3 regions of the Sphingobacterium sp. UDSM-2020 genome follow, and region 1 is predicted to be linked to each of the others. Evidence: riboswitches for the same ligand, from Rfam matches in the RefSeq annotation. Region 1 holds a riboswitch; each other region holds the start of a gene.
The links. A riboswitch is a leader RNA that binds a small molecule or an ion and turns the genes downstream of it on or off. The one in region 1 is predicted to bind thiamine pyrophosphate.
Positions count from the first base shown of each region.

Region 2: it holds a riboswitch for thiamine pyrophosphate, as region 1 does, so the genes downstream of both, thiS (sulfur carrier protein ThiS) here and JAZ75_RS05280 (TonB-dependent receptor) in region 1, are expected to answer to the same signal.
Region 3: it holds a riboswitch for thiamine pyrophosphate, as region 1 does, so the genes downstream of both, thiM (hydroxyethylthiazole kinase) here and JAZ75_RS05280 (TonB-dependent receptor) in region 1, are expected to answer to the same signal.

Region 1 covers NZ_CP066166.1:1,211,056-1,219,142, forward strand. Annotated here, with positions in the region: gene JAZ75_RS05265 (oligosaccharide flippase family protein) at 1-1,511, opposite strand, end outside; gene JAZ75_RS05270 (acylphosphatase) at 1,523-1,804, opposite strand; gene JAZ75_RS05275 (amidohydrolase family protein) at 1,839-3,008, opposite strand; TPP riboswitch at 3,639-3,764, shown strand; gene JAZ75_RS05280 (TonB-dependent receptor) at 3,825-6,245, shown strand; gene dtd (D-aminoacyl-tRNA deacylase) at 6,376-6,834, shown strand; gene JAZ75_RS05290 (nucleotide pyrophosphohydrolase) at 6,839-7,165, shown strand; gene JAZ75_RS05295 (hypothetical protein) at 7,316-8,087, shown strand, end outside.
Region 2 covers NZ_CP066166.1:6,047,099-6,055,185, forward strand. Annotated here, with positions in the region: gene JAZ75_RS25620 (bifunctional UDP-N-acetylmuramoyl-tripeptide:D-alanyl-D-alanine ligase/alanine racemase) at 1-52, opposite strand, end outside; gene JAZ75_RS25625 (regulatory protein RecX) at 126-614, shown strand; tRNA gene JAZ75_RS25630 (tRNA-Gly) at 714-789, shown strand; tRNA gene JAZ75_RS25635 (tRNA-Leu) at 804-888, shown strand; gene nudK (GDP-mannose pyrophosphatase NudK) at 1,360-1,938, shown strand; TPP riboswitch at 2,125-2,223, shown strand; gene thiS (sulfur carrier protein ThiS) at 2,245-2,493, shown strand; gene thiC (phosphomethylpyrimidine synthase ThiC) at 2,521-4,335, shown strand; gene JAZ75_RS25655 (thiamine phosphate synthase) at 4,332-4,928, shown strand; gene thiE (thiamine phosphate synthase) at 5,036-5,686, shown strand; gene JAZ75_RS25665 (thiazole synthase) at 5,674-6,444, shown strand; gene thiH (2-iminoacetate synthase ThiH) at 6,454-7,575, shown strand; gene JAZ75_RS25675 (HesA/MoeB/ThiF family protein) at 7,602-8,087, shown strand, end outside.
Region 3 covers NZ_CP066166.1:5,132,094-5,140,180, reverse strand. Annotated here, with positions in the region: gene JAZ75_RS21705 (SusD/RagB family nutrient-binding outer membrane lipoprotein) at 345-2,033, opposite strand; gene JAZ75_RS21700 (SusC/RagA family TonB-linked outer membrane protein) at 2,045-5,341, opposite strand; TPP riboswitch at 6,115-6,207, shown strand; gene thiM (hydroxyethylthiazole kinase) at 6,270-7,067, shown strand; gene thiE (thiamine phosphate synthase) at 7,064-7,702, shown strand; gene thiD (bifunctional hydroxymethylpyrimidine kinase/phosphomethylpyrimidine kinase) at 7,699-8,087, shown strand, end outside.

The DNA of each region.
Region 1 (8,087 bases):
TAACTTTTAGACTTCAACATCTTCATTACCGTTTTCCTCTCGACAAAAACGGTTCCCAATAAGTAAGCAATCAACATCATATTGCCAATCCAAAAATTCCGGTCAAATACTATGTAATGGATATAAACGATCATAGTACCAACCAACATATAAGCCCCAATTTTAAAGATCTTATAAGGAATTGGATAATTCTTTTGTCCCCAAAAATAGGATAAAAATACCATTACACCATAAGTTATGGTCGTCACATAAATTGCACCGACATAGCTGTAGCGCGGAATCAGGATATAACACAATATAATTGTAATTAAAGCCCCAATACCTGAAATATAGAGACCGTATCGTGTTTGATCAGAAAGTTTATACCACACAGAAAGGTTCATATATATCCCAAGCATCACATAGTTGAATAAAATAACAGGAATAATAAATAGACCCGACCAATATTCTGCACTCTCTGAAGCAGATCCTCCTTGAATAAAATACTTAAGCCATTCAATATTGACAGACAATCCGATCATGACAACCATCATAGCAATCACAAAATATTCCATGATCATTGCATAAACCTTTTTCGAATTATCATTTTTGGCATAGGAGAAGAAAAAAGGTTCGGCTCCTAAACGAAATGCCTGCACGAAAATGCTTAAGAAAACAGCAATCTTTGCAATAGCACCATATATACCAACATCTCGATCAGCAATACTTTTCGGTAATAATTCAGGCATTAAAATCTTATCTAGGTTTTCGTTTATGATAAATGAAATATTAGCGATCAAAATAGGAAAGCTATATCGAAACATATCACCTAACAACACCCGATCAATTTTAAAATTAAATGTTCTAATCTCGGGCAACAGCATCAACAATGTCACTGCACTCGCTACAAAATTAGAAATAAACACATAACCCAACCATGAATCTATATACCAGCTAGAAAAATATGGTTCATTATCCGGAAAATGTTGAAGTAAATAAGGTATGAAGACAATGAATGTCAAGTTTAAAATAACAAATGTGATGATATTGACTAACTTCAATACGCCGTAGCGCAATGGCCGACCATTAGCACGAACTTTGGCAAAAGGAACAACAGCAAGTGCATCAACGACTAAAGTAAGTCCAACAAAGTAAATATAGCTTTTATATTGACCTACAGAGTCAATATTTTCTTTTGCAAACCAATGCGCAATGTCATTAGAAAAAATAAGAATAGTTAATAGAAAAATTAAAGAAGTAAAAATGGTGACAACAAAGCTATTATTGAATACTTTAGATTTATCCTTCTCCTCAACTTTCTGTAAATATCTAAAATAGGTTGTTTCCATCCCAAAAGCTAGGAATGCATTGATCATAGCTGCCCAAGAATACATATTCGTAAATATTCCATAGGTGGAAGCTTCAAATTTACGAACGAAAATTGGCGTTAAAACAAAATTCAGTAATCTAGAGATGATAGTACTGAGACCATAGATCAAGGTTTGACCAGCAAATTTCTTAAAAACAGACAAGATATTAAGATTTATTTAGACGATTTTTTTAGCACTTCAAAATTCTTAAAATCTTCCCAGACGCCCTCTTCACAAATCACTTCTTCCACTACTGCGCGCTCAGGTCCCTCTTCACAGAATTCTTTTAAACAATCTAGAGCAAAATCATCACCCTCTGCCTCAATATAAACAGAACCATCCGCTAAATTTCTAACAAACCCTTTAATACCCAATTGGTCGGCAACTGCTTTGGTAGATAACCTAAAATAAACCCCCTGTACTTTTCCTTTGATAGAAATATTAACATGTTTCATATCAACAAAAGTACAGAAGATTTTGAGTATTTTACTATGCTAATCTTTGCACCGTAACTTTATCAGATAATCTAAAATGTTCCATATTTTTCAATAGAACAAGACCTGGTTTTTTACCAACTTCAATTGAACCAAATTTATCATCGATATTTAAAGCCTGTGCCCCATTAATAGTAGCCCACTGGATAGATTGCTGAAAATCTAAATTATCAAAATGTTTATGTAACACTTTTAATTCATCTAAAATTGAAAGCTTATCATTGGATGCTAAACTATCTGTACCGATTACAATTTTTTGATTATCGTTTACAAAGTTCATTACTTTTGGCAATTGACCTTCAATATAAAGATTCGCCTTCGGACATAAACACCATACGATATCACGGCCCATTCGGTCCACAAAATCAAGGTCTTTCAATGACGTATACGTATTGTGAACCAAGATCAACTTATTAGGATGAGGTAAATATGGTAAATATGACTGAATTGAATTTCTAGCCTGAGCTTTAAACAAATCAGGATTTTTCCCTATTACTTTAAAGAAATCGATAAATCCTCCCGTTTTATAACGAAATAATCTATTTTCTTCATCACTCTCTTGATTATGAATACTGATAATATTAACATCAGAAACCGCTTTTTTAAATTTCTTCAGAAGTATTTTCGAACAAGAATAAGGAGCATGTGGTGTAATTGAAGAATGTGCTGGATCAAATTCATGAATCAAATCCTTAGCCTCCTGCAATCGACCATCAGCTTCATCCGGCTCTACTCCGAAGACTTCAACAAAAGTGTGGTAAAGAATCTTACTAGACTCCTTAATGTTAGATGTGTTATCAGAATTCACGTGATCTCCAACTGCCACAATACCATTATTGTACATTTCTTCATCAGCAGCAGCCATCGCTTTATCAATCACTTTTAAAGAAGTGCCACGACTTGTCATAACCGAAGAAAGAAAAGCTGGTAATCCAGTTTTTTGCGGAATCGTACCCTTCATATGGGACAATTCTAAGTGACAATGCGCATTAATAAATCCAGGAACAATAACTCCTTCAAATTTTTCAATATGCTGGCCGCTCAATTCTACGTCTTTACTTTCATAAATCCCAAGGATTTCACCATCATCATTAACTTTTACCACTCCATCTTTAATAGGTAAAGATGTAATTGGTAAGATATAGGTAGCGCTAAAATATTTCATTATTATAAAAACTTTAATAGTTACTTAGCATTCAGGTCAACGCAAAGGAACTGTGGTTATTAACGTTAAAATTCGTGCCAAAATTTAGTAAAAAAAATATTACCATTAAAAAAAACAAATTTACACAATTAGTTTAATTATTTAATCGTGATAAAAATCAAAGACTTTTAGATAAATTAACTTATAAGAATGTAACATAAATTTAAACCTTAATAAAAACTCCCTTGTTGCTAAAAATAATTAACATGAGCTAAAAGTTTGAATTTTAGCATATTTTTTGAAGGTAGGGAATAAGTTTAAATTCAGCCAATATATTATCTAAAAACCACAATTTTATTCATTTTTGTAGCGATTCAATGACGTTATGTCAGTGAAGCATCGATAAATCATGGAATTATAAATGGACATCCTTTTAGTTATTAAAAAAAGAAACTGGATCAATACAGCTACTTTAAAATCCGAAAGAAGCTAAAGATAAAGCAACACAACATTCATCATAATACAATCCTATAAACGAAAATCTATTCCACTTATTTTTACGAGCAAAACAAATTGATATTCCAAAACTCAATTCCTCAACATCCATTTTTACATTATATTTTTAGTACAGATTTTATTTAATACCTTCGCATTATCAATAAGGGGTGCCTTGTTCTACGAACACGAATAAAGGCTGAGATTATACCCAACAATACATTTATGTGTTGTGCACCTGATCCAGATAATGCTGGCGGAGGGAAAAGGTTAGTTAAATAAGTGAAAAACTGTTGTAACCCCTAGCAATAGTTTGTTTAACTCAAAATTCAATTAAAAAACATGATTAAAAATTTAATCAGCACAGTGCTATTTCTAGGAATAACATTATCCGTATCAGCTCAAAACGCTTTATCCATCAAAGTGTTAGACAATGAAACAAAAAAATCGTTACAGGGCGCAAGTATCGTTCTGACAAAAAATCAGAGTAAGAATTTAACAACTGATCGAAATGGCACTTCAAAGTTTTCAGGATTACCTGATGGACAATACGCCATAACAATCTCTTACATAGGCTATAGTACAGAAAAGAAGCAGATTGATCTGGTACAAAATACTGATCTTGAAATCTTTCTAAAACCACGTGCTATAAAAACAGAAGAAGTCCTGGTCATGGCAACACGTGCCAAAAACAACTCTTCTACAACCTATAAAAATATTAGCAAACAAGATATCGCTAAAAACAATTTCGGACAAGATATTCCATACCTACTAGATCAAACACCATCTGTCGTCATAGGATCGGACGCAGGAGCAGGTATAGGATATACTAATATGAAAATAAGAGGATCTGATAATGCCCGCATAAATGTAACATTGAATGGAATTCCGTTGAATGACGCGGAAAGTATGGGCTCATTCTTCGTCAATCTTCCCGATTTTGCATCCTCTACCGAGAGTATCCAGATTCAAAGAGGAATTGGAACTTCTACAAACGGGGCGGGATCATTCGGGGCATCACTAAACATACAATCCAATACACTCGAAAAAGAGCCGTACGTAGAATTCAACAACTCTTTCGGTTCTTATAATTCTTGGAAAAATACTTTGAAAGTAGGTTCAGGACTACTAAATAATAAATTTGCCTTTAATGTTCGTCTCTCACGTATCTTGAGCGATGGCTATATCGACCGAGCATCTTCCGATTTAAAGTCTTTTTATGTAGATGGAGGTTATTATAGTGACAAACATATTTTAAAGGCCATTGTATTCTCTGGCAAGGAAAAAACATATCAATCTTGGTACGGAACACCAGAGCCAAGATTAAATAATGATGTAGAGGGGATGAAAGATTATGCCGTCAATGATGGCTATACACAGCTAGAAACAGAAAATCTACTAAATTCTGGTCGCACTTACAACAAATACCTATATAAAAACCAAACAGACAACTACACGCAAACACATCACCAGTTACATTACACCAATTTTATCAATGAAAAACTAATTTTTAATGCGGCATTACATTACACCAGAGGTGCAGGCTATTACGAAGAATTCCGACCTGAAGACGACTTTTCAAAATACAATTTACCACCAGTCATTTCAGGAACCGATACCATCAAACAAACCGATTTGGTAAGGAGAAGATGGTTAGATAATTACTTCTATGGGACTACCTTTTCCTTCAACTATAATCCTTCACAGGCAATAAAATTGACATGGGGTGGAGCTGCAAATCAATATAAGGGAGATCATTACGGTGAAATAATCTGGGCAAAATATGCTTCCGCCAGCAACTTAGGGGATAAATACTATCTCAATGATGCTAAAAAAGATGACATCAGCACATTTCTGAAAGCAGACTTTACATTCGAAAAATGGTTATTATTTGCGGATATACAGTATCGTAATATTAATTACCAAGTAAAAGGTGATGACGATAAAATCAAAGGAATGGATTTTAAAAGAAAATTCAATTTTGTAAATCCAAAATTAGGAATTACTTACCTCATCAATGAAAATTCAAATTTATACGCCTCATATGCCTATGCTAGTAAAGAACCTGTCAGAAATGACTTTGTTGATCTAAAAGGAAACAATCCCAAACCAGAGAAAATGCAAGATATCGAAGCTGGCTACCGCTTCAATAATGAAACATTTAACATCGGTACGAACTTTTATGGTATGTTCTATAAAGATCAACTTATTCCGACCGGAGCACTTAATAATGTAGGTTCTCCATTGAGAATGAATATCCCAAATAGCTATAGAATAGGCTTAGAAGTAGATGCCGCATGGAAAATTTCAGCGTACTTTGGTTGGAAAGCAACAGCGGGACTAAGTCAGAACAAAATCAAAAATTACACGGATGAAACGAGTGGAGAATTCATTAAAAAAACAGATATTGCACTTTCTCCGGCAACTATTTTATCAAGCGAGTTCACTTATCGCCCTCTTCGTTCAGTAGAAATTGCACTATTATCAAAATATATTTCAAGACAATATCTGGACAATAGTTCAGCCAAAGTAAGAAGTATAGACCCTTCATTTGTAAACAATATTAGAGCTATTTATAATTTCTCCATATTAGGTTTGAAAAATATAGACCTTGGACTTACTGTCAACAATATCCTAAATGAAAAATATCAAACCAACGGATATACTTGGGGTTATATGGACGGTACATCTCGAAAATATTTTAATTTTTACTATCCACAGGCTACAACAAATTTTATGTTAAGCCTAAACGTAAAATTCTAATAAAACAACTTGCGCCTTCAACATTATTTTAAGGCGCAAGTTGTTTTACAGCATTTTCAAGATCCATGACGTCAACAATACTTAATCAGATCAAACTCAATAGTTGGCATTTTTTTCTTAATATTGTCCTATGCGTGCAGTAATACAACGAGTTTCCAAGGCGAGCTGTTCGGTCGATAGCAAAATAACAGGTCAGATTAAAGACGGCTTACTAATCCTTATTGGGATCGAAGAGGAAGATACAATTGAAGATATGAAATGGATGGCACAAAAATTCGTCAATCTTCGAATATTTAATGATGAAAACGGTTTAATGAATAGATCGGTGCTAGACATACGTGGTGAAATATTACTTATATCCCAATTCACATTATTCGCACAAACAAAAAAAGGAAATCGCCCCTCTTTTATCCGTGCAGCCAAACCAGATAAAGCACAGCCAATGTACATACAAATGGCCCACTATCTTAGCACTTTAATAAACAGCGAAGTGCAAATGGGAATATTTGGTGCAGATATGAAAATTGATTTATTAAATGATGGGCCCGTTACCATCATAATGAATACACAGGATAAAGATAATTTCTAATACTATGACAATAAAAGAAGCACAGGAGACCATTGATAAATGGATCAATACAACAGGTATTCGCTATTTTAATGAATTAACAAACACAGCAATGCTAATGGAAGAAGTTGGAGAAGTTGCTAGAATTATGGCAAGACAGTATGGCGAACAATCATTTAAAAAATCTGATAAAGAAGTAAATTTAGCGGATGAAATGGCCGATGTTCTCTTTGTATTAATGTGCCTGGCCAATCAAACCGGTATTGATTTAACAGATGCGCTAGAAAAAAATTTAGAGAAAAAATCAATCCGTGATGCCGATAGACATAAAAACAATGAAAAATTAAAGTAATACAACATTACTATAATTTAGTTCGTTATATAAGTATCAAATTAATTTTAATACAGTTTGCATGCAAACTGTTGAAGGGCTGTATCAAGAAACTTGATACAGCCTTTTAATTTCTTTATCTTTAATGCAGATCATTAATTCCCTCTGGAAATGAATTTAACACATTACGTCCATACATTAAAACACCATGTGCTTTTAGCAATCTTACTTACAGGATTAACACACGCTTCAGCACAAGATAGAAATAAAGAATTTACCTTTCAATATGACCCTCAGGAAATCGTTAATGGTAGCCAATACCAAAAGATCCAGATCCTGGATTCAAGAAAAGATACAACTCATTACGGAATCATACAAAAAGGTTTATTAGGAAAATCCGCTACTGTAGTTGCAAATCCAGCTCTTGAAGATCAATTGCAGAAATATCTAGAAACAATCAGTAATGGAAATACGCAGAGAGATACATTGCTTTTGCAAATTCGAAGATTATCATTTTCTGAAATTGGTGGTGGAATCAAAGAAAAGGGCTTTTTTGATTTCAGAGCAAATCTATATCAAAAAAAAGGGAACAATTATTTCCCATTAAATCATATCGACAGTAGCTTTCAAGTTTCAGGAATCGATGTCTCCAACAAATTATTAAAAAAAGGAAGCCTCATTATAGATTCATTCATTCGTAAAAATTTAAAAGTAAAAGACATATCGTCCGAATCATTAACCTTACAGGATATCCAAAACATTGATTACAAGGAAAAAGAGAAATTACCATTATATGCCGCAGAACATCTCGTTGACGGGATTTATATGAGCTATGAAACTCTAAAAAACCAAAAACCAGATTATCCGCTAGTTGATGAGAAAGATAAAAAAGGCAAAATCAAATACTATTATTACACCAATGAAAAAGGGAAAAAAGTAAAAT
Region 2 (8,087 bases), 1.3 Mb from region 1:
TAATTGATCTTTTAGGAACAACAATCTCTGAAATATCCGATATGGTATACATTTTTTAAAATATTTATTCAATCAAAGCTCCACAATTTTTCAATAAGTTCAATATATTTTTGAAATTTGTAAAGATGTTTGACGAAGAGAAAACGAGAAAAAAAATATACACGCCTAAGCAAGCATTGCTTAAGGCTGCCAGTTATTGTGCTTATCAAGAACGGGCACAACAAGAAGTCCGGGATAAATTATACGAATGGGGCTTGCATCAAGAAGATGTAGAGGAAATCATTTCACAATTGATATCGGACAATTTTCTAAATGAAGAACGCTTTGCTATAGCCTATACTCTAGGTAAGCTTAGAATAAAAAGTTGGGGAAAGATTAAGATTAAGCAGTCCTTAAAACTCAAAAGGGTATCCGACCCTTTAATCAAAATTGCATTTTCAAAAATTGATTTAGATGAGTATGAAGATAAACTCCATGATCTTTTAGATAAAAAGCAACTATCATTGAAAGATAAAGATGTCTATATTCTAAAAAACAAGTTATTTCAATATGCTTTATCAAGAGGTTTCGAAAGTGATCTCATTTCTTCTCTCCTGAAAGAAAAGGGCTTATAAAAAAAAGACAATAAAGCTTATATTAAAATTTGTTTTTTTAATTATTAGCTCTATATTTGCATCACCAAAACAGAAAACAACTTGTTAACTGTTAGCAATGCGAAAATAGCTCAGCTGGTAGAGCACAACCTTGCCAAGGTTGGGGTCGCGAGTTCGAATCTCGTTTTTCGCTCCACATTAATATCACCTGCCTAGGTGGTGGAACTGGTAGACACGCAGGACTTAAAATCCTGTTTCCGTTAAGGAAGTGCGGGTTCGATTCCCGCCCTAGGTACAAGAAAAGCTCATCCAAAAGATGAGCTTTTCTTGTTTATAGACCTTTGATTTTTTTATTGATATCAATAGATTTACCATTGCATTTTATTGTTTCCATCTTGTATATTTCTAGATAGGTGATAGTGATATTATAGAGGTTTTATAGAGGGTTCATAGAGGTATATCTCTATAAACCCTCTATAAATACACAATAAAATGTATCTAAGATCTCAAGTACTTTTTAACCTGTCCTCTACATGATCTTCATCATTTTATATCAGCTCATAAGGCAATCGCTACTGAATAAAATTTCCTTCAACACGATCGATTTTTCCCATATAAACAATTTTAGGAGTTTATAAATTTATATACCTTTAGCCATCGACAACTTACTTTTAAAAGTCCACCGTATTTTAGAAAAAAAGTATAAAAGAACTGAAAAATATGCATATGACAATTATTAATAATGCGAATTTGAAATACCTCAATCATGATAGATAACATCAAAATCACAGAAACCAAGGTCTTATCAGACAATTGGTACGTCTTGCGAAAGATCACTTACGAATATTTGAAAAAGGACGGCACCATTATGAGTCAAAGCAGGGAAGCATACGACAGAGGAAACGGTGCCACTATTTTACTGTACAACAAAGAACAGAAAACAGTTATCCTTACCCGTCAATTTCGTCTACCTACATTTGTCAATGGAAATGAGAGCGGTATGATGATTGAAGCTTGTGCAGGTTTGTTGGATAAAGATAATGCCGAGGATTGCATCAGAAGAGAAACTGAAGAAGAAACGGGTTATAAAATTACAGATGTACGTAAAATATTTGAAGCTTATATGTCCCCTGGATCTGTCACAGAAATTCTGTATTTCTTTATAGCCGAATATGCTAAAGAAATGAAAGTCAGTGAAGGTGGTGGGCTAGAACAGGAGGAAGAAAATATTGAAGTTTTGGAATTGCCTATAAAAGAAGCGATGCAAATGGTTGATAATGGCGAAATCAAAGATGCCAAAACCATTATGCTGCTTCAATATATTAAACTCCAGCATATTTTATAGTATTTGCCATTGATTCTCCCTGCCCATAACTCCACCTCTGCCAGGGAGAATCATTATTCGCTATACCAGCAGTCCCCATCAATAAAACACTTCACTTCTTAAAGTATATGGTTCTGTCACAAAAAGATGGACAGATTAAAATAAATCTACCTATTTTCGTTTATTGAGATTTTTTACCTAGTTTAGTGGAAACTTTAGGGGTGTCTGCAAAATTTGCAGGCTGAGATTTTACCCTTAGAACCTGATCCGGATCATACTGGCGTAGGGAAAAGTAGATGTCTTCATTGTGCATATACCGGCACAACTGTGGCCATTCCTAAAGTTTTTTATTTAAAAATTTTAAAAGGAATGGAACTCAAAATTAATCACCAATTACGTTTTTTTGAACAGCCCCCCTCCTCTTTGGAAGGTTTGATGCTTTTGGAATTCCCAGAAAAAAGCAAGGGCATTGCTGTCGCTATTAATAACCAGGTTATACCCAAAACGGCTTGGGCAATAACCAAACTACAGCATCAGGACTCAATTCTAATTATCGCTGCAACACAGGGCGGATAAATCTCTTATACCTATTACTATACCATCATGTTAGAACAAAACATTACCCAGACCCCATTTCCAAATTCAAAAAAAGTCTATATTTCAGGTCAGCTCTATCCTATTCAGGTTGCCATGCGTGAAATTACATTAAGTCCGACCAAACTTAGCAAGGGTGGAATAGAAATCAATCCTCCAGTCACTATTTATGACACTTCTGGTCCGTATACGGATGAACAAGCACAGATTGATATCCGCAAAGGTCTTGCTAGAACTCGTGAAAATTGGATATTGGACAGAAAAGATGTTCAAGTTTTATCACAAATCAGTTCAGATTATGGAAAAGAAAGATTGGCAGACTCGGACCTGGATGAACTCCGTTTTGAATACAGCCATAGACCTAAAAAAGCATTAGCGGGTAAAAATGTAAGTCAACTGCACTATGCAAGAAAAGGAATCATAACTCCAGAGATGGAGTATGTAGCCATTCGCGAAAATCAGCGTATTGAGCAAATCGAAGCAGCAACTAAAGGTATGGATCATCAGCACACCGGTCACAGTTTTGGTGCCCGTACTCCAAAGAAATTAATTACCCCTGAATTTGTAAGAGAAGAAATTGCCGCCGGAAGAGCAATTATTCCAAACAACATTAATCATCCAGAAAGCGAACCGATGATCATCGGCCGCAACTTTTTGGTAAAGATCAACGCTAATATTGGTAATAGTGCCGTTACCTCAAGCATTGAAGAAGAAGTTGATAAAGCTGTCTGGGCATGCCGATGGGGTGCTGATACAATTATGGATCTTTCAACAGGTAAAAATATTCATGAAACACGCGAATGGATCATCCGTAATTCTCCGGTGCCAATTGGTACAGTTCCTATATATCAAGCTTTAGAAAAAGTAAAAGGCGTTGCAGAAGATCTGACATGGGAAATATTCAGAGATACACTAATTGAACAAGCCGAACAAGGAGTTTCTTATTTCACCATCCATGCAGGAGTACTTTTACGTTATATCCATTTAACAGCACAACGTGTAACAGGTATTGTTTCCCGAGGTGGCTCGATTATGGCAAAATGGTGTCTGTTCCATCATAAAGAAAACTTCCTCTACACGCATTTTGAAGAGATCTGTCAGATTATGAAGGAATATGATGTTGCTTTTTCACTAGGGGATGGACTGCGACCAGGTTCTATAGCTGATGCTAACGATGCTGCACAATTTGCTGAATTAGAAACCTTGGGTGAGTTGACCAAAATAGCATGGAAACATGATGTACAGGTTATGATCGAAGGTCCAGGTCATGTACCTATGCACATGATCAAAGAAAACATGGACAAACAGCTTGAGGTTTGTGACGAAGCACCATTTTACACTTTAGGCCCATTGACAACAGATATTGCTCCGGGTTATGATCACATCACCTCAGCAATTGGCGCGGCAATGATTGGCTGGTTCGGCTGTGCCATGCTTTGTTATGTTACCCCAAAAGAACACCTCGGTTTACCTAACCGCAAAGATGTAAAGGATGGCGTGATCACCTACAAACTGGCTGCACATGCGGCAGATTTGGCTAAAGGACATCCTGGTGCACAATACCGAGACAATGCTCTAAGTAAAGCGAGGTTTGAGTTCCGTTGGGAAGATCAGTTTAACCTTTCCTTAGATCCTGACACAGCCCGAGAATTTCATGATGAAACTTTACCTGCAGACGGCGCTAAAGTTGCTCACTTCTGTTCGATGTGCGGCCCTAAATTCTGCTCGATGAAGATCACACAGGAAATCCGGGATTCTGCAGAACAAGGCATGATCGATATGTCAAAAGAGTTTATCGAAAAAGGTAAAGAATTGTACTTATGATCATCGTCTTGACAGCCGAGCATGATATTGATAACGAACTCCAGACCATCAACAGTATACTGGATGCAGGATTGGAACTATTACATATCCGAAAATATAATTTTTCGGATGATGATATGTGTCAATTTATTTATGGAATAGATCCGCAATATCGAAATCGTCTTGTCATGCATAGCCATCATCATCTAGCCGAAAAGTTAAACTTAAACCGGTTACATTTTAATGAATATGATCGAAAATCAAAAAAACAAAGTCAGTATAGTCACACCGTAATCCGATCAACATCTGTACACAGTATGATAGATTTTAATCAACTGGATAACCAATGGTCATATGCACTGTTTAGTCCGATGTTTTCAAGTATTTCAAAACCAGGTCATGGTAAGGAGCATACTATCAAAGATCAGCTAAAACTTCGGAATAATCAGCAAGTTCAATTAATTGGGCTTGCTGGTATCCATTCCGAAAACCTAGGCCTTGCATATGACGCCGGCGTCGATGGTGTAGCTTTATTAGGAACAATCTGGAAGAGTGCACAACCTGTAAAAAGTTTTAAAAATTGTCTTATAAAAGATCATGCATATTGCCTGTAACAATTGTTCTTACAGGTAATTCATTCCTTTACAGATGATTAGAAGGAAATACCCAAACCGGATTATACTGAGCAGAAAAATGCGATAGTAAAAAAATTGAAATAGCAATGACAGCATACCCCAAAAATATCACGTTCAGTAAGATACAGTATATCTCGCAGGGAGATACGGCTATTGAACAGGAGACTAACATTAATAATGCACTACAAGCGGGTGCAGATTGGATTCAGCTACGCTGGAAACAAGGCACTAAAGATGAAGTGCTCGCATTAGCACGTCGTATTAAACAGCATTGCTTGCAACATAGTGCTACGCTTATTATCAATGATTATCTGCACATAGCCAAAACCATTGATGCTGCCGGAGTTCATCTGGGATTAACAGATACTGACATACAAGAGGCCCGACATGTATTAGGACCGCACAAAATAATTGGTGGTACAGCAAATAATATTTCTGACGTACAGCAACGCATCACAGAAAACTGCGATTACATCGGTCTTGGCCCTTTACGGTTCACCGCAACTAAAAACAATTTAAGTCCAATATTAGGCTTAACAGGATATCAAGACATCGTTTATCATTTAAAAAACAACGGTCAAAACTATCCGCCGATTTACGCTATTGGCGGTATAACACTTGATGATATCGTTCCCCTACAAGATATTGGCATTTATGGGATAGCACTGTCAAGTTTAATCACCATACACCCTCACTACATTCAAGAACTTAAAAATAAACTACAATGGATACATTAAAAATAGCCGATCAGATATTTCAATCGAGACTATTCTTAGGAACAGGAAAGTTCGGAAGTCTGCAACAAATGAAGGAATCTATCGTCGCATCGGGTTCTGAATTGGTCACGATGGCTTTAAAGCGTTTGGACCATCAGTCTTCCTCAGACACATTTCTCGAGTCTTTACAAATCCCTGGCGTAAATTTACTCCCCAATACCTCTGGAGCACGTAATGCAAAAGAAGCAGTCTTGGCCGCACAACTTGCTCGTGAAGCCCTGGAAACGAACTGGGTAAAACTCGAAATTCATCCAGATTCACGCTACCTGATGCCCGATCCGATCGAAACATTGTTGGCTACAGAGCAACTTGCAAAACTCGGTTTTATTGTGCTCCCTTATATGCATGCAGATCCAGTGCTCTGTAAAAGACTAGAAGAAGCTGGAACGTCGGCAGTAATGCCTTTAGCTGCACCCATAGGAAGTAATAAAGGACTTCGAACATTGGACTTTTTAGAAATGATCATCGCCCAAAGCCAAGTTCCTGTTATTATTGATGCTGGAATTGGTGCTCCTTCCGATGCTGCAAAGGCAATGGAAATCGGTGCTGATGCTGTTTTAGTCAATACAGCTATTGCATCCGCAAAATATCCGATACAGATGGCGACGGCATTTAAAGAAGCTGTAATAGCAGGTCGCAAAGCTTATCAGGCAGGATTAGGTATATCAGAAAATCGTGCTATCGCTTCTAGTCCGCTAACTTCATTTTTAATCGATTAAGAACGTTTTATGCAAACTTTTCAGGAACTATTTACACTATACAGCTGGCAGGAAATCAAGGAAAAGATATATAATACCACAGTTGAGGATGTCAGAAGAAGTCTCCGTAAAGAAAAAAGAAATTTAACTGATTTTCTAACCTTCCTTTCTCCTGCGGCCATTACTGAAATAGAAGAAATGGCCCAATTAACGCAACAGATCACACAACGTCGATTTGGTAAGACAATCCAGTTATATGCTCCTTTATATCTAAGCAATGAATGTCAGAATATCTGCACCTATTGCGGTTTTAGTATGGACAATAAGATCAAGCGCAAAACACTTTCGAATACAGAATTACTGCTAGAAGCCATGGCGCTAAAATCTATGGGTATCAGTCATGTATTATTGGTAAGCGGAGAAGCCAATAAAACAGTTGAGATCAATTACTTTAAAAATGCGATTGCATTGCTGAAGCCCCACTTCGCGCAGATATCCATTGAAGTACAACCTCTGCTTTTAGAAGAATACCGTATTCTGCAGGAAGAAGGGGTTAATACTGTGCTTGTCTATCAGGAAACCTATCATCAAGAGGTTTATAAAACATATCATCCAAAAGGCAAAAAGTCAAATTTTGAGTATCGGCTGAATACACCAGACCGTATAGGTCAAGCCGGAATTCATAAAATTGGTCTTGGTGTTCTTTTAGGTCTAGAAGACTGGCGTGTCGATAGCTTTTTCAATGCGTTACATATTGATTATCTTGAGAAGCATTATTGGCGTACAAAATATTCAGTTTCATTTCCTCGATTACGACCTGCGGAAGGTGTATCCACACCGAATTTTATTATGGAAGATCGTGATTTACTGCAATTGATCTGCGCTTATCGTTTATGGAATGAAAATCTAGAAATATCCATATCAACTCGTGAACGCGAGAAATTTAGAGACCATATCATTCCTATCGGTGTCACGACCATGAGCGCCGCTTCGAAGACAAATCCAGGTGGCTATGTGGTCGATCCACAGTCGCTTGAACAATTTGAGATCAGTGATGAGCGCAGTATGGAAACTATCCAAGGTATCATCAGAAAGGCTGGATACGATCCCATTATGAAAGACTGGGACATAAGCTACTCTGGTAGGCAATAATAATTATAACACAAATTATCGTATTTATGCAACAGCACAGTGCTTTTGATCGATACTCCCGCCAAGTTTTTATTAATGAAATTGGTGTTGAAGGGCAACAGAAAATTATGGCGGCAAAAGTCCTCGTAATTGGAGCAGGTGGACTAGGTTCGCCTGTTCTTCAATATCTCGCTGCTGCTGGAGTAGGTCATTTAGGGATTGTTGATTTTGATCATGTAGAAATTCATAATCTCAACAGACAAATTATACACAATGAAAAAAGTGTACATCTACAAAAAGTAAAAAGTGCGGCAGTATATATCCGCGAACTCAATTCATCCATCCAAGTCGACAGCATTGCGACAAAAATCACTTCGGAGAATGTTGATGTTACCCTAGCGGGATATGACATTGTTGTAGATGGTTCTGATAACTTTACTACACGCTATCTGGTCAACGATGCTTGTGTACGTTCCAACAAAGTTTTGGTGTATGGAAGTATTCTTGCTTTCGAAGGTCAAATGGCTGTTTTC
Region 3 (8,087 bases), 2.2 Mb from region 1:
TTAAAAATAAGTGTTAATATTATTTTCGTCACAGGTTTCTTTCAAAACGGATCTTTTTTCTTTTGTTACTGAATTTGAGTTTTTTCTGTAAAGAAAGTTTTCTTTTCGTTCTTTTTCTGAGTCGGTGCAATATGTGATTTTGATATCTAAGTTGGGCTTTCTGAAGTTGATAAGAAAAAGGAGTACGAAATTTTCAGTAAGATTGAGAATATAACTTTCATAGTTTCAACTATGTAAATAAATACTAAGAACTGGCACCAAGAATTCAATAATAAGATTTTATAAAATGAAAGAGGAGTGGAAATTTTCAAAATTTCACTCCTCTTTTGATAATTCAATATTTACTACTTTTTATCCCACCAAACTCGGCCTTGAATACTTGATGGATCACCAAAATCTGGATCCTTTCGCATATTGTCAATAGCAGAGTTTCTATTATCAAAGTTTAAATCACCTTCCAATGCATAATTGATAACAAATCTTCTTGGAACCTCTAAAGTTTGTCCTTCATTTATCCAATCTTCAAAAATAAGTTTTGTGTTTTTATTAGGCATTCCTGTTCTTTTAACTAAAGCCCACGCCTCATTAAAATTTCTAAAGTAATTCAAATAAGCTTGAAGTATAATCTGTTCAAGACCTGTAGAAGATTTAAACACAATATCAGAACGTAATTTAAAGTTAGTAATTTCACTATCCGTTAACGGAACATAGTCATAAACTTGTGCAGTTTTTGCTAGATTATCATAAAATCTAAGTGAAGCATCTACTCCTTTATAATATAGCTCTTCCGCATTTTCATTAGACCAACCACGTTGAGCCAGTTCTGCGCGAGCAAAACAAAGTTCAGCATAAGTTAAGATCGGAATAATTCCCGTCCCAGTACCAGCATTATTTTCTGGTTGAAAAAGGCGATCCTGAATTCGCGACACTGTATCTAAAATTATCGTATTTTCACCATCCTTAATTTGGTATGGATTTAAAAAACGAGTCTTGATAGGATTATTATTAGGTGTTTCTGGATTAGAAAACTGACCATAGTATCTTCTTGTATCAAATTTTGCCGTTTGACTGATGACACGTTGGTCTTTTGCTTTTTGGAAGTTAACCTCACTCCATTGATTTGGACGGAAGAAGAACCGTAGACGCGGATCAGTGTTATTCCACATATAATTAATAACCCCATATTCACCGACAAAGAGACGTCCATTACCTGTAATATTCCAATTACCACCAGCTGTAAAATCCTTACGTGCTTGTAACATCCAACTATCAGACGCACTTTCCATTAATCCAGCAGGATGGCTAAGTACATCCCGAACAATAGCTTTCACCCGTTCAGGGTCTCTTTTAGAAAGTCGGAGAGCAATAACTAAACGTAAAGAATTGGCTGTTTTTGCCCATTTTTTCGCATCACCATTAAAATAAAGATCTGCTTTAGCATAGTTAAACTGTTCTACAGCTTGAGGTGTGTTTAAAATAGTTGCAGCTTCTTTCAATTCTGCTTCAAATATTTTATAGAGTTCATCTTGGGTGTTGTATTTCGGTTGCAATGTGCCGCCATATCTTGCTTGAAAAGCTTCTTCATATGGTATGCTACCATTTACATCAGTTACATACCAAGCCTGTTGGACCTTTAAAATCGTAGCTATGGTTCTTTTGTAAAGATTTCTAGCCCGCTCTTCTTCTGGCATTTTATCAATAGTTTGTTTTATATCCTCCAAAATGGGGCCTACATCTTGAAAGAAGCGTCCGTAACGATTATTGGCATTTGCGGCATTATCTGTTACAGTAAATGTATTTCCAGTTCTTTGCAGGAAAACACGAGACCATCGGCTCACATAACTATAGTTGTCGTAGTAGGCATCAAAATCATTATCATTCGTAGCGATGATCGCTCTTGATAGTAAGTAATCAACTGGTAACTTAATAACGGCATCAGGATCGGTATTATATTCAGCAAACTTCTCCTTACTGCAGCCTACAAAATATAAGCTAAAGAGGATTAAAGCATATTTATAGAATGAGGTTTTCATATTTATTATCATTAGAAGTTTGTATTAATAGTGAAAGCAAAATTGCGAATCATTGGAGAGCCACCACCCAAGAAAGCATTGATAGAACCAGATGATCTATTATCTTCCGGATTGATATTATCAGGTAAAGTATTATACAGATAGCCTAAATTACGGGCAGTAAGTGTAAGTCTTAAATTGTTTAATTTTAATCTTGAAGCAGTTGAGTTTGGCAAATCATAACTGAATGATACATCTCTTAAAATCAACCAAGATGACTTAAATGTTGATAGTTCACGAATACCGTTACCCCATCCGTAAGAATTATTATAATAATTAACAGCACTGATCGGTAATCTCCAGCCTTTGTCAACAGCCTCTTGATAAGACATCCCTGATAGATCATTACCATTGACAACAGTTCCTTGACGGAATACTGCATCAGGAATTATACCCCAAGCTTCATTACCATTAGCATCTTTATAGGCTACACTTCCTGCTTCTCCTTGTCTACCATAAAGAGAACTTGCAATCTGTCCAGTTTGCATACCATAATTATATGTTGGAGAATAGACCATACCTCCAAATTTGGCATCTAACATAAAGCTAAAAGAAAAAGATTTGTAATTAAATCTATTTAATAAGCTTCCCATAAAATCAGGTAGCGAAGAACCTATTGTTACTTCTTTTTCTAGGCCCTGTGCGTAGTTTTGAGAACGTAAATAGTAACCGATATTTCCCGTAGTTGCCATAACAGGCTTGCCATTATTCACGTGGTCAATTGGATTGCCGGCTCCATCTCTCGCTTGAAAACGCGCATGACCATAATTGGCAACAAGTGTCCCATAATCACCACCAACTTTAGCTATAGAGCGAATACCATCATCTGCATCAAGTTCTTGGACACCTGCGCCAAAAGGAAGACTGATGATTTTATTGCGATCCCTAGAGTAATTAAAATTGACATCCCAAGAAAAATTTTGCGTTTTAACGGGAGTTCCATAAAGGCGAGCTTCAATTCCTCGACTTCTAATATGACCTCCATTCACCAATGCTGCAGTAACTCCACTTTCTTGTGAAATCGGTACTGAAGTAATTTGATCGATCGTATTCTTGGTATAATACGTAAAGTCAAAACCTAGTCTATTTTGCAACATTTTAAGCTCGGTTCCGATTTCATAGGTATCACTACTTTCCGGTTTTAGATTCCGGTTTCCCAATGTTTTTGAATCAAATCCATAGTTTGGAACATCCAGATAAGGACTGTTGGCTCTATAAAACCCAGTCATTGCAGTATAGGCATTAGTTCCTCTACCAACCTTATTGTAGGACATTCTTAATTTAGCAAAACTAAATATATTGTCAGGAAGTTTCAGCGCATCTGATAATACCCAAGACAAATCTGCTCCTGGATAAAAATAAGAAAAATTACCTGATCCATCAGGATATACTAGACTTGAATCCCAGTCATTTCTACCATATATGTTAATCGATAACCAGTTCTTATAAGTAACTGCTGTTTGAAAAAAACCTGACACAATACGGGATTGATTTGGTTTATCTTCATCGACAAAAGCTCTGCTTGAAGAGTTTGATAAACGAAATACATCGGCGATAAGCATCCCATCAGTTCGTCCATACAGACCATTGCGTAAGGAATGATTAACCTCTCCACCTGCTTGTACTGTAAATTCAAAATCTTCTGTTTTTTTTGAAAAATTTAAATTTGAGCGATACCTAGTTTGTAGAACCCGTGAACTCCTGTTGTTATAAGAACCTCCGTTGAAACCTTCTTCCTGTCCTCGATTTTTCATTTGACGGTTAGTATTAAAAAGATTCGCTGTGAAATTACTCTCCCACATCAACCAATCTGTAAAATTAACACGAGCATTAAATGTTCCTCTAAAATTATCTTCTATTTGTTGTTGTTTTTGTTCATAAAGCGTAAACAGAAGACTTGCTTTACCGGTAGGATCATCTTGCGTGACACCTCCATTTATAGCATCTTTATAATTATCTTTCCAATAATTAAGGTCATAAGAACGTGGCATACCATATGATAAACCGTACATTACGTTGTTATTCATATTCCAACGTTCACCCCCATATTGTGGGTTGAAACTTTGACTATTGACATATGTGGCACCTGCATCGAGAATAATCGATTTACCCATACGATGTGTAGCTCTCAAATTAAAATTATTTCTCGTGAGCTTGTTATTGGGCGCCACTCCTGTAGAATTGGTATTGGAATATGACATCCTAAACGTAGTTTGTTCATTTCCGCCTTGAAGTGATAGGTTGGAATTATTATATCTTCCTGTACGGAATAGATCTAATGGATTGTTATTCGTTTGAAAAGGAACGAGTCTACCATCAATATCTTTGACTGTTCTACCATCAAATTTTGGACCGAAACTATACCCATAATTTGTTGTTGGAATTTGTTCATAGCCATCTGTTCCAGCCACATATACTGCATTTGGATTAGATCCAGGACCATATTTGTCTTGCATATCCGCAGTAGCATATGGTTTATCAAAGCCCTGAGTATGTGTAAAACCAATACCAAATCCTCTTTGTGAATATCCTTTTTTTGTTGTGATTAGAATAACCCCACCAGCTGCACGACTTCCATACAATGCTGTAACTGAGCCTCCATTTAGAACTGAGATTGTTGCTATATCGTCTGGACTAATATTCTTAAGCACATTACCAAAATCCTGATCTCCACCACGATTAGGAAGCACAACTTCTTCATCCATAATAATCCCATCGACAACCACCAAAGGAGTATTACCATATTGGTTTAATGATCCCGCTCCCCTGATCTGAAATCTTGGAGTCGATTGTGGTCCTCCAGTGCCGACATTAACCTGTAAACCAGGAACCATTCCTTGTAGTGCGGCAATAGGATTAATCGCATTCGTTCGACGGATTTCGTCACCACTGATTTGTGTCATTGCATAACCCAATTGACGTTTCTCACGCGACTCACCAAAGCCTGTTACCACAACTTCGTCCAAAGATGCAGAAGTTTCTTTTAAACTCACTTTCAAACTATTATTACTACCAATAGTAATTTCCTCACTTTGATATCCGATCATCGAAATACGAAGCTTTTCTCCCTGATTAGCAGAGATAGAAAATGTTCCATCATGTGAAGTTTGTGCAGCTCGATTTGAGCCGATAACTGTAATTGTCACTCCCGCTATAGGGCCCTTTTCATTAGAAATTGTGCCCTTTATGGTTTGCTGGGCAAACAAGGAGGTTGCACTAAATAGCGTGCATAACGCAATTCCTGTGGTTCTTTTTAAAAATACATGCATAAAAAAATAGGTAAAATAAAATTGTTTAGTTGGTATTATTCTGATAATTTTTTCTTTGGTTAGTGTGTTTTTTATTGACTTTATGTTTTTATTAGCTAGTTTGAATAGTTAAATTATCGTTGACATAAATTAACAAGATTATTAGATCTTAAATTAATAGAATGCGTAATAATGTTTGATTAGCACTTAACAATCAGAAAAAATCTTAAAAGAGAAATATTATTTAAAATAAAATCTTTATGAAATTATTTTCTTTTTGTTAAGAATAGGCATTGCAAATATAAAATAAAACATAAAGATTAAAACACTTTTTAAAAAAAAAATAAAAGTTTTTTACCCTAATTTTATACTTTATTATCATCTTTTTATTAGTCTCCTAGGTGAGATACAAATAGTATATTTCAATGGTTATACATTTTGAATAATATTATTTTAAAAAATATTGATATTCTGGTTGAAAGAGATTCTAATCGATGAGATCAAATAACTCAATAATTAGATATGTATTTTTTCTTCTGTTGCTGTAATTAATATATTCAAAATAGTTTGTTGATAGCTCTTTCATCTTACTTATTTGCATCTTTATAGTATGAATAAATTAACCCATCTACCTCAAAACAAGTGGAAAAAATTAGCCAGCTTAGTTAAAACAACTGTTTGATAGGAATTGATGTTGTTTTATTATGGTGTCAATCTTGTATTAAAATACATCCTGTGGTTATCAATATAAACTTTCATAGCTATAAGAATGAATGTTAATATTTTATATCTTTGTTATGCTTTAGGGGTATTCTAAAAAGAATTGAGAGAGTCCCTTTGAACCTGATACGGCTAATACCGACGTAGGGAAAAGCAATACAGTACACCTGTGCTGTTTTGTATGTGGTTTTTTCCTAAAGCATTCGATTTTTTATTAAATGAAATGAACATGGAAAAAACACTTTGGAAGTATATCCAACAAGTAAGAGCGCAATCGCCACTCGTACATAATATCAGTAATTTTGTGGTCATGAATAATACTGCCAATGCCTTGTTGTCTGTTGGTGCTTCACCCATTATGGCGCATGCTAAATCTGAAGTAGTCGAGATGGTGACAATCAGCGATTCACTTGTTATTAACATAGGAACATTAGACGAAGTTTGGTCCGAATCTATGTTATTGGCCGCAAATACTGCTTCTCATTTAGGAAAACCTTGGGTTTTAGATCCTGTTGGAGCGGGGGCGACATCTTATCGCGATCATATTCTAAAAGAATTGCTTCGTGAAAAACCCACTGTCATAAGAGGTAATGCATCTGAAATTATCGCACTAAACAAAACTAATCTTATAAAGACGAAAGGAGTGGATAGTACTTCTCAAAGTGGTGAAGCAGTTTTGGCAGCATTGGATCTTCATCAACAATATGGTTCCATTGTTTGTATTTCTGGTGAAACAGATATCGTGATTTCTGGGAGTCAGGAGATTCATCTAAAAAATGGACATCTTTTGATGACAAAAGTAACCGGTTTAGGTTGTTCTGCAACTGCGCTTATTGGCGCATTTATGGCTGTAATCACCAATAAAACAGAGGCTGTAACTGCTGCAATGGCTCTAATCGGAGTAGCGGGGGAGTTAGCTGAGAAGGAAAGTAATGGGCCGGGTAGTTTGCAAGTTAAACTTCTTGATAAACTATATAATATCACTGAGGCTGAATTTAATAATACATTAAAATTTGGCATATTATGAATTTAGATACATCTTTTCCTTATCAGCTATACCTCGTAATTTCAGAGCAGGATTGCCGTGGGAAAAATTTCCTTCACGTAGCAGAGAAAGCAATTCTGGGTGGTGTCGATGTCATACAGCTTAGAGAAAAAAATCTAACATCTGAACTATACTTAGCAAAAGCTAAACAATTGAAAGAGATTACTGATAAATACACAATTCCGCTAATCATCAATGATAATCTTGAAGTGGCCCAAAAAGTAGGTGCGGATGGTATTCACGTTGGTAATCGTGATATTTCTCCTCGTGGTATTAGAGAAGTCTGGTATAGCCCAAGACCTCTAGTCGGTTATTCTATTGAAAATCTTGAACAGTTAAAAAATGAGCAAATTCCATTATCCGATTACCTGGGTATCAGCCCTGTATTTAATACTGAAACGAAAAAAGACACTATCACAGAATGGGGTTTAAAGGGTATTGTAGAGATTCGGCAACGTACAGACAAACCGCTGGTTGCTATCGGCAATATTCACATACAAAATGCTCGTCGTGTTATACAAGCAGGTGCCGATTGTTTAGCTGTAGTATCTGCTATATGTGGAAGTGAAGATCCAGAAAAAGCAGCTTATGAACTTAAAAATGAAATTTTGAAATGAAAAAATACCGTTATCCAAGTACGCTGACGATCGCAGGTTTCGACGGCAGTGGGGGAGCCGGAATCCAAGCCGACATCAAAACTTTTTCAGCATTAGGATGCTACGCTACTTCAGTACTGACAGCATTGCCTGTACAAAATACGATGGGTGTCCGCAAAATTTATCCTATAGCGCTGGAAGCTGTAGCAGATCAGATTGAATCTATTATGGACGATGTCTTTCCTGATGCCATAAAGATAGGAATGGTGCATACACCACAATTGGTTATTACGATCGCACAGACGCTTCAAAAATATAAAAAAGTACCCCTTGTATTTGATCCTGTTATGGTTGCGACCAGTGGCCACAAGCTTATTGAGGAAGAAACTATTGCTGCAATGATCGA